2 regions of the Mesorhizobium sp. M0029 genome follow, and region 2 is predicted to be linked to the other one. Evidence: predicted binding sites of a transcription regulator. Region 2 holds the regulator's gene; the other holds the start of a gene.
The links. The regulator LexA, encoded in region 2, represses DNA repair genes until DNA is damaged. The targets are predictions, from matches to a motif close to TGTTCNNNNTGTGTTCNG.
Positions count from the first base shown of each region.

Region 1: a site for LexA is predicted at 1,874-1,891, ahead of recA (recombinase RecA). Genes of this name have one in related genera too.

Region 1 covers NZ_JAMYVF010000002.1:301,473-305,553, forward strand. Annotated here, with positions in the region: gene alaS (alanine--tRNA ligase) at 1-441, opposite strand, end outside; gene recA (recombinase RecA) at 712-1,815, opposite strand; gene NKJ76_RS04710 (carbohydrate kinase family protein) at 2,098-3,042, shown strand; gene NKJ76_RS04715 (pseudouridine-5'-phosphate glycosidase) at 3,113-4,030, shown strand.
Region 2 covers NZ_JAMYVF010000002.1:63,408-67,488, reverse strand. Annotated here, with positions in the region: gene NKJ76_RS03450 (ComEC/Rec2 family competence protein) at 1-753, shown strand, start outside; gene lexA (transcriptional repressor LexA) at 747-1,529, opposite strand; gene NKJ76_RS03440 (GntR family transcriptional regulator) at 1,735-2,499, opposite strand; gene kynU (kynureninase) at 2,667-3,914, shown strand; gene kynA (tryptophan 2,3-dioxygenase) at 4,021-4,081, opposite strand, start outside.

The sequences.
Region 1 (4,081 bases), 240 kb from region 2:
GGAGAAACCGGCGATCTTCTTCCAGAAGCCGGCCGCCTCGTCATCGGTGTGATAGACGGTGACCAGCAGCTTGTCCTTGTTCAGCCCGAACTCCTTGGTGATCAGGTTCCAGGCCAGTTCGATGGCGCGCTCCTTGAAATAGTCGCCGAAGGAGAAATTGCCGAGCATTTCGAAGAAGGTCAGATGGCGCGCGGTGTAGCCGACATTGTCGAGGTCGTTGTGCTTGCCGCCGGCGCGCACGCTTTTCTGCGCAGTGGTGGCGCGCGAATAGGACCGCTTCTCCAGGCCGGTGAAGACGTTCTTGAACTGCACCATGCCGGCATTGGTGAACATCAGCGTCGGGTCGTTGCGCGGCACCAGCGGGCTCGAGGCCACGACCTCGTGGCCCTCCTTGCGGAAATAGTCGAGGAATGTCGACCGGATCTCGTTCACGCCACTCATGACTGCTGCCTTTTCGCGAAAACCGCCGGCACGGCCGGCGGACACTGGTCTCTGCTTTTTAGAAGATTGACTTGGCCTTTTAGCGGGCACGCCCCACCCTGTCCAGAAACACGGAATTGGGCCATCCCGGCAACTGCCAAGCCGGCTTCACGCTGCCCAAAAACGAAAACCGCCGGCGCGAAGGCCGGCGGTTTGAAACGCAATACTAAAGAACTCGGTTACTTAAGCATCGGATAATAGACTGGATTATGGCCGAACTCTGGCCGTGCCCTACATGGCGCCGGATTCTTCCTCGAAGCCGTCGTCGCTTTCGCCGCGCTCGGGGCCGCCATTTTCAAGAAATTTCTCGGCGATCAGCCCGGCATTCTGCCGCAGCGCAAGTTCGATCTCACGCGCCGTGTCGGGATTGTCGCGCAGGAACAGTTTGGCGTTTTCGCGACCTTGGCCGAGACGCTGCGAATTGTAGGAGAACCAGGCACCGGACTTCTCGACCACGCCGGCCTTGACGCCGAGGTCCACCAATTCGCCGGTCTTGGACACGCCTTCGCCATACATGATGTCGAACTCGACCACCTTGAAGGGCGGCGCCAGCTTGTTCTTGACCACCTTGACGCGGGTCTGGTTGCCGACGACCTCGTCGCGGTCCTTGACCGAGCCGATGCGGCGGATGTCGAGGCGCACCGAAGCGTAGAATTTCAGCGCGTTGCCGCCGGTCGTGGTTTCCGGCGAACCGAACATGACGCCGATCTTCATGCGAATCTGGTTGATGAAGATGACCATGGTGTTGGAGCGCGAGATCGAGGCGGTCAGCTTGCGCAGCGCCTGGCTCATCAGACGAGCCTGGAGACCGGGCAGCGAATCGCCCATCTCGCCTTCGATTTCGGCGCGCGGCGTCAGTGCCGCCACCGAATCGACGACCAGCACGTCGATGGCGCCGGAACGCACCAGCGTGTCGCAGATTTCCAGTGCCTGCTCGCCGGTGTCCGGCTGCGAGATCAAGAGGTTTTCCAGATCGACGCCGAGCTTGCGGGCATAGACCGGATCGAGTGCGTGCTCGGCATCGACGAAGGCGCAGATACCGCCTTTCTTCTGGGCTTCGGCAACTGTGTGCAGCGCCAGTGTCGTCTTGCCCGAGCTTTCCGGCCCGTAGATCTCGACAATGCGGCCGCGCGGCAGGCCGCCGACGCCAAGCGCGATGTCGAGGCCCAGCGATCCGGTCGGCACGGTTTCGATCTCGACGACCTGCTCATTGGCGCCAAGCCGCATGATCGAGCCCTTGCCGAAGGCGCGCTCGATTTGCGACAGCGCCGCGTCCAGAGCCTTTGATTTGTCCACCGCTTTGTCCTCTACAAGCCGCAAAGAATTCTGAGCCATGATACATCACCCCTTGGTCGTCAATGAAGGCCGGACAATCCGTAATCCCTGCCCATTTTGTACTACTTTTGTTCTCGTTTGGCAAGAGGAATCAAATATGTGAAAAGCAATCTTTATCCGGATTTGTTCTTTTTTTGTCTCATGGTTTCGTTTCCGGATGTATCCACCATTGGGCCAGACGCGCCGGCTGTTTCGATCGGCCGAATCGCCGGCTTTCCTGCGAAGCTCCGCCCCACAGCGCAGCGCTTGTGCGGCTCGAATAACAAAGGTCATATCGCCGGCATGGTGAAATCAGCAAAGATACTGGCGGTGGGCGGCGCCCATATCGATCGCCGCGGCCAGGTGTCGGGCACGTACGTGCCCGCGGCGTCCAACCCCGGCACGATGCGCGAGGATGTCGGCGGCGGCGTCTTCAACGCGCTGCGCAGCCTGGTGCGGCGCGGCGTCTCGGCCTCGCTTTTGTCGGTGCGCGGCGGCGATGCCTCGGCCGAGACGGTTGCGCGCGCCATCGCCGACTCCGGCATTGCCGACCTGTCGGCGGTTTTCCTCGACCGCACGACGCCGAGCTACACGGCGCTGATCGATCGCGACGGCGAGCTGATCACCGGCTTTGCCGATATGGCGCTCTACGATTTGGCGTTCCCCAAGCAGATCCGCCGCTCCAAGGTGCGCGAGGTGGTCGCCGAGGCCGATGCGGTGCTCTGCGACGCCAATCTGCCATCAACGGCGCTGGAGCGGCTGGTGGGGCTCGCCGCCGGCAAGCCGGTGTTCGCCATTGCCATTTCGCCGGCCAAGGTGGTGCGGCTGATACCGGTGCTGAAGGAGCTCGCGCAGGTCTTCATGAACCGGCGCGAGGCCATGGTGCTGGCCGGCGTCGATGCCAATGCCACCGAGCGCGAGACCATCGACGGACTGCGCTGCAGCGGCCTCACCAGTGGCGTGGTGACGGCGGGCGACGGCCCGGTGCTGGGATTCGACGAAGCCGGCGCCTTCTCTATCCTGCCGCCGGCGCCGAGAAAAGTCGCCGACGTCACCGGCGCCGGCGACGCGCTGGCCGGCGCCACCATCGCTGCCCTGCTGCGCGGCCTGGCATTGCGCCAAGCCCTCCGCGAAGGCGTTGCCGCGGCGACGCTCGCCATCGAAAGTTCGGATGCCGTGCCGGCCTTCACCGCCGCGACCTTCACCGAGGCCCTGGCTCTTGTGCCCGACGCGCAGGAAATGGCATGAGGGCGGCCAATTGCCATTGCCGGAGCGCGACGTCCAAGCGGACGCGCGGATCTCCGGATCGGAGACCATCATGACACCGCAAAGCGCCCGCCCCTTCATCGACCTCCACGCGCCCGTGGCCGAGGCGCTCGCCGCTGGCCGCCCCGTCGTGGCGCTGGAAAGCACCATCATCACCCATGGCATGCCTTACCCCGACAATGGCGCCATGGCCGCCAATGTCGAAAAGATAATCCTGGACAATGGCGCGGTGCCAGCGACGATCGCCGTGGTCGCCGGCCGCGTCAAGATCGGACTGTCCGACGGCGAGCGCGAGTCGCTGGCCATGACCGGCAATGCCATGAAGCTGTCGCGCGCCGACCTCGGCTTTGCGGTGGCGCAAGGCCGCACCGGCGGCACCACGGTCGCCGCCACCATGATCGCCGCTGACATGGTCGGGATAAAGGTGTTCGCCACCGGCGGCATTGGCGGCGTCCACAAGGGCGCGGAAAAGAGCTTCGACATCTCGGCCGATCTCGACGAGTTGGCGCGCACGCCGGTCATCGTCGTCTCGGCCGGCGCCAAGGCGATCCTCGACATCGAAAAGACGCTTGAAGTGCTGGAGACGCGCGGCGTGCCGGTGATTGGCCATGGCTGCGAGACGATGCCGGCCTTCTGGTCGCGGCATTCGCCGTTCCGCGCGCCGCTGACCCTGCACAGACCGGAAGAGATCGCGCATTTCTACAAGACCAGGGCGGCACTTGGCCTGGTCGGCGGCATGCTGATCGCCAACCCGGTGCCGCAGGACGATGAAATTCCGGCCGACGAGATGGCAGGCTACATTGAGGCCGCGCAGAAGGCGGCCGAGGCGCAGATTGTGACCGGTAAGGCGGTGACGCCGTTCCTGTTGGGCAAAATCCTCGAACTGACCGGCGGCCGGAGCTTGAAGACCAACATCGCGCTGGTCGAGAACAATGCGCGGTTGGCGGCGAGGATTGCGAAGGCGCTGTAGGGTCAAAACCAATCGCCTCGGCTTTGAATCTGTCCTACCGTCGAATGCAGG
Region 2 (4,081 bases):
ATATCGGCCTGGATTTCCGAGCGCTCGCCGGTCGACGCCGTCGGGCTGATCTCCATCCGCTCGGTGCTGTTAGTGGCGGTCGCCCTCGTCATCGCCACCATGGCCACCACCTGGCTCAGGTTGGCGGCCGTGCCTTTCGCGCTGGCCGGCCTGTTGACGGTGCCGCAGGTGCTTACGCCAGACGTGCTCATATCCGAGGATGCGCATCTGGTGGCCATGCCGATCGGTGGCGGCGAACTCGCCCTCAACCGCGAACGCTCCAACGAATTCACCACGGACAATTGGAAACGGGCGCTGCGGGCCGAAACCATTATCCCACCTGAGATTTTCGAGGCAACAGATACGCGGTTCGATCTCGATCCGCTCGATCTGCCGCCCGGCTCGCCCTTCTATTGCACCGGCGATCTCTGTATCGCCCGGCACCCTTCCGGAGCCATTGTAGCGCTTGCGAAAGACCGCAAGACGGCGCGGCCGGCCTGTGCCTTCGCGAGCCTGATCGTCATCGATGACGCCACCGCCTACAATCCGTGCCGCGACCCGCTGGTGCTGGTCGTGACGAAGAAACAGCTGGCCCGCGACGGCAGCGCCGCCGTCTTCTTCGATCCGCAATCGGCAGCTGCAGCGCCAACCATCCGCTTCGCCGTCGACAAGCCGTATCGCCCCTGGCACGAGCAACGCCGCTTCTCCCGCGAAGCGCGCGGCCTGCCGCCTTACAACCAGCGTGAAAAGTACAAACCCAAGCCGGCTCAGTAGCGCCGGATCAATCCGACAAGCTTGCCCTGCACCTTCACCCTGTCCGGTCCAAAAATGCGGGTCTCGTAGGCCGGGTTGGCGGCTTCCAGGGCGATCGAGGCGCCCTTGCGGCGGAAGCGTTTCAGGGTCGCTTCCTCATCGTCGACCAACGCCACCACGATCTCGCCGGGGCTGGCTGTGTCGGCATTGCGGATGATGACCGTGTCGCCATCGAAAATGCCGGCCTCGATCATCGAATCGCCCTTGACCTCGAGCGCGTAGTGTTCACCGCCCATGATCATGTCGGGCGGCACCGAGATCGAATGGGTCTGATGCTGGATGGCGTCGATCGGCACACCGGCAGCAATGCGTCCCATCACCGGGATCGACACCGCCGAAACGGCGTCGTCATTGCCGGCCGACATCGAACGCGACGGCGAGCCCGGCTTGATCTGGCGGCCGATACCGCCTTGGCCCATCGCGCCTTGTCCTTGGCCGCCTTGCCCTTGGCCGGTTTGACCAAGACTGCCCTGAATGACGCTCGGCGAAAACTTCCTCGCCGCATTGAGGCCTGGTGCGATCGAGTCGGGCAGCCGCAGCACTTCCAGCGCGCGCGCCCGGTTCGGCAGCCGGCGAATGAAACCGCGCTCCTCAAGCGCCGTGATCAGGCGGTGGATGCCGGACTTGGAGGCGAGGTCAAGCGCTTCCTTCATCTCATCGAAGGACGGCGGGATTCCGCTCTCCTTCAGGCGTTCATGGATGAACATCAGAAGCTCATGTTGTTTGCGCGTCAGCATCGCGGCCCCCAGGGGTTCTGAAACCAGAATCAGAAAAAACAAACCCAGAACAAACACTATCTGTTCCAGTTGTGTTCCGCAACCTTTTAAAGTTTAATGAATGTGTTGACGTTTTGTTCAGCGTGACGTTCGGCACCGCGAGCGGCGCTCGTAGTCGTTGGCCGGCAACGGGGTGAAACGAAGACAAAGTGCCCTGCGTCGTCGGCTACGATCGCCGCTTCCTTTTCGGACGGGGCTGCGCAGCATCCGCGCCGGGTTCACTCTGGGCATAGACCTGCAGCGTGTAGCCGATGTGAGCGGTCATCAGAGTTTTCGCACGTTCGACGTCGCGATCGAGGGCCGCTTCCATCAGGGCGGTATGGTGTTCGATCGCCACGGCGTCGCGCAGGGCCGCCACGGCCTTCCGGTGGCCATCCGTGCGGCCGGCGGCGGCGCGCAGCGTCGGGGCCAGACCCAGAAAGCGGTGATGGCGATGCAATTGGTCGGAAATCGTCGCATTGAAGCGCAGCAGCCAGCTGGATGTCGCGGCACTGAGCAGCGCCGCATGGAAGGCATCGTGTTTTTCGTACCACGCGTCGACCGCATCATCCGATGGATCGTCGAGAACAGACCCGCACCGTGAGAGACGATAGTGGGCGGCAACGACCGCGTCTTCCCACTCACGGTCGCCCTCCTCGATCGATTCCACCAGCAGGGGCAGTTCGACCACCAGCCGCGCACGCGCCAAATCCTCGAGCTCCGCCCGAGAGACGGGAGCGACCGCAAACCCGCGGTTGCTGATGGCGGTCACAAGCCGTTCCGCCTCCAGCCGCGACAGCGCCTCGCGCAACGGCGTCCAGCCGATGCCGTAGGTGTTGCGCAGCGTGCTCAGCTTCAACGGCGCGGCAGGCGCCAGCCGGGTCGCAAGAATATCGCGCCTGAGCAGGCGATAGGCCGCTTCCGTCTTCGAGGTCTGCTCGTCATCCAGCATCGTGATCCATCAGACATAAACGCTCGGCGGATCATTATATATCAAAGCCTTTCAATGGGTGAATTATATATAATGTTTGACAGTTCAAGGGCGACCACTCAAGATCGCCGGCATGTTTGGGCGGCAGGCTCCGCCGCGCGCGTTTGTCCATGGAGGGGCGCCGGATCATGAGCACGACACCCGATCTCGCTACAATCGAAGCAATGGATGCCGCCGATCCGCTGCGCTCCATGCGCGAACGCTTTGTCTTGCCGCAAGGCGTGATTTATCTCGACGGCAATTCCCTGGGCGCCGCGTCAGCGGTCGTCTTCAGCGAACTGCAGCAGGCCGCCACGCAGGAATGGGCGCACGACCTCATTCGCGCCTGGAACACCGCCGGCTGGTTCAACATGCCGTTGGAACTCGGAGATCAGCTCGGGCGACTGATCGGCGCGGCTGATGGGCAGACGGTGGTCTGCGACACAACCTCGATCAACATCTACAAGCTGCTGCACGCAGCGCTCGGCATGCGGCCGGATCGGTCGGTCATCGTTGCCGAGGGCGACAGTTTCCCGACCGACCTCTACATGGCCGAAGGCGTCGCCTCGACCCGGCCGGGAACGCGGCTGCGGCTGGAGGGCGTCGACGCGGCCGCAATCGAGGAGCTGATCGACGACAGCGTTGCCGTCATCCTGGTCAACCACGTCAACTACAAATCCGGCCAGTTGCGCGACATGGCGGCGCTGACGCGCAAGGCACATGACGCCGGCGCGCTGATCATCTGGGATCTCTGCCACACGGCCGGCGCCTTGCCGGTCGAACTTGACCGTGCCAATGCCGATTTCGCCGTCGGCTGCACCTACAAATACCTCAATGGCGGCCCGGGCTCGCCAGCCTTCATCTACGCGGCCGAGCGCCACCATGACGATGCCCACCAGCCGCTCAGCGGCTGGTGGGGCCATGCGCGGCCCTTTGCCTTCGAGCAGGGCTTTGCCGTCGGCAGCGGCATTCGCCGCTTCCTGTGCGGAACGCAGCCGGTGCTGTCGATGCGGGCGCTCAAGGGCGCGCTCGATATCTGGAACGACGTCGATATGGCGGCGGTGCGCAGAAAAAGCATCGCGCTGACCGACCTGTTTATCCAGCTCGTCGAAGCCAGATGCGGCGCCTACGGGCTTGAACTCGAAAGTCCTCGCGACGGCAGCCAGCGCGGCAGCCAGGTGTCGTTCCTCCATCCGCATGGCTATCAGGTGATGCGCGCGCTGATCGAGCGCGGCGTGATCGGCGATTTCCGGGCGCCGTCGACCATCCGTTTCGGCTTCACGCCGCTCTATGTCGGATATGGCGATGTCTGGCAGGCGGTCGAAGTCCTGGGGGATATTCTGCGCACCGGCGCCTGGCAGGACGCCCGCTTCGCGGTGAAGACCGCGGTCACCTGAGGAACTAGAGCAATTTCAGGAAAAGTGTGAAGCGGTTTTCCGTCCGCAATTGCGTCAAATCAAAGAGCTAGAGCATTTCGCCGTTTACGTTAAACGGTGAAATGCTCTAGAGCCGGGTGCGGACCGTCCAGAGCTCCGGAAACAGCACAACCTCCAGCATCTTCTTC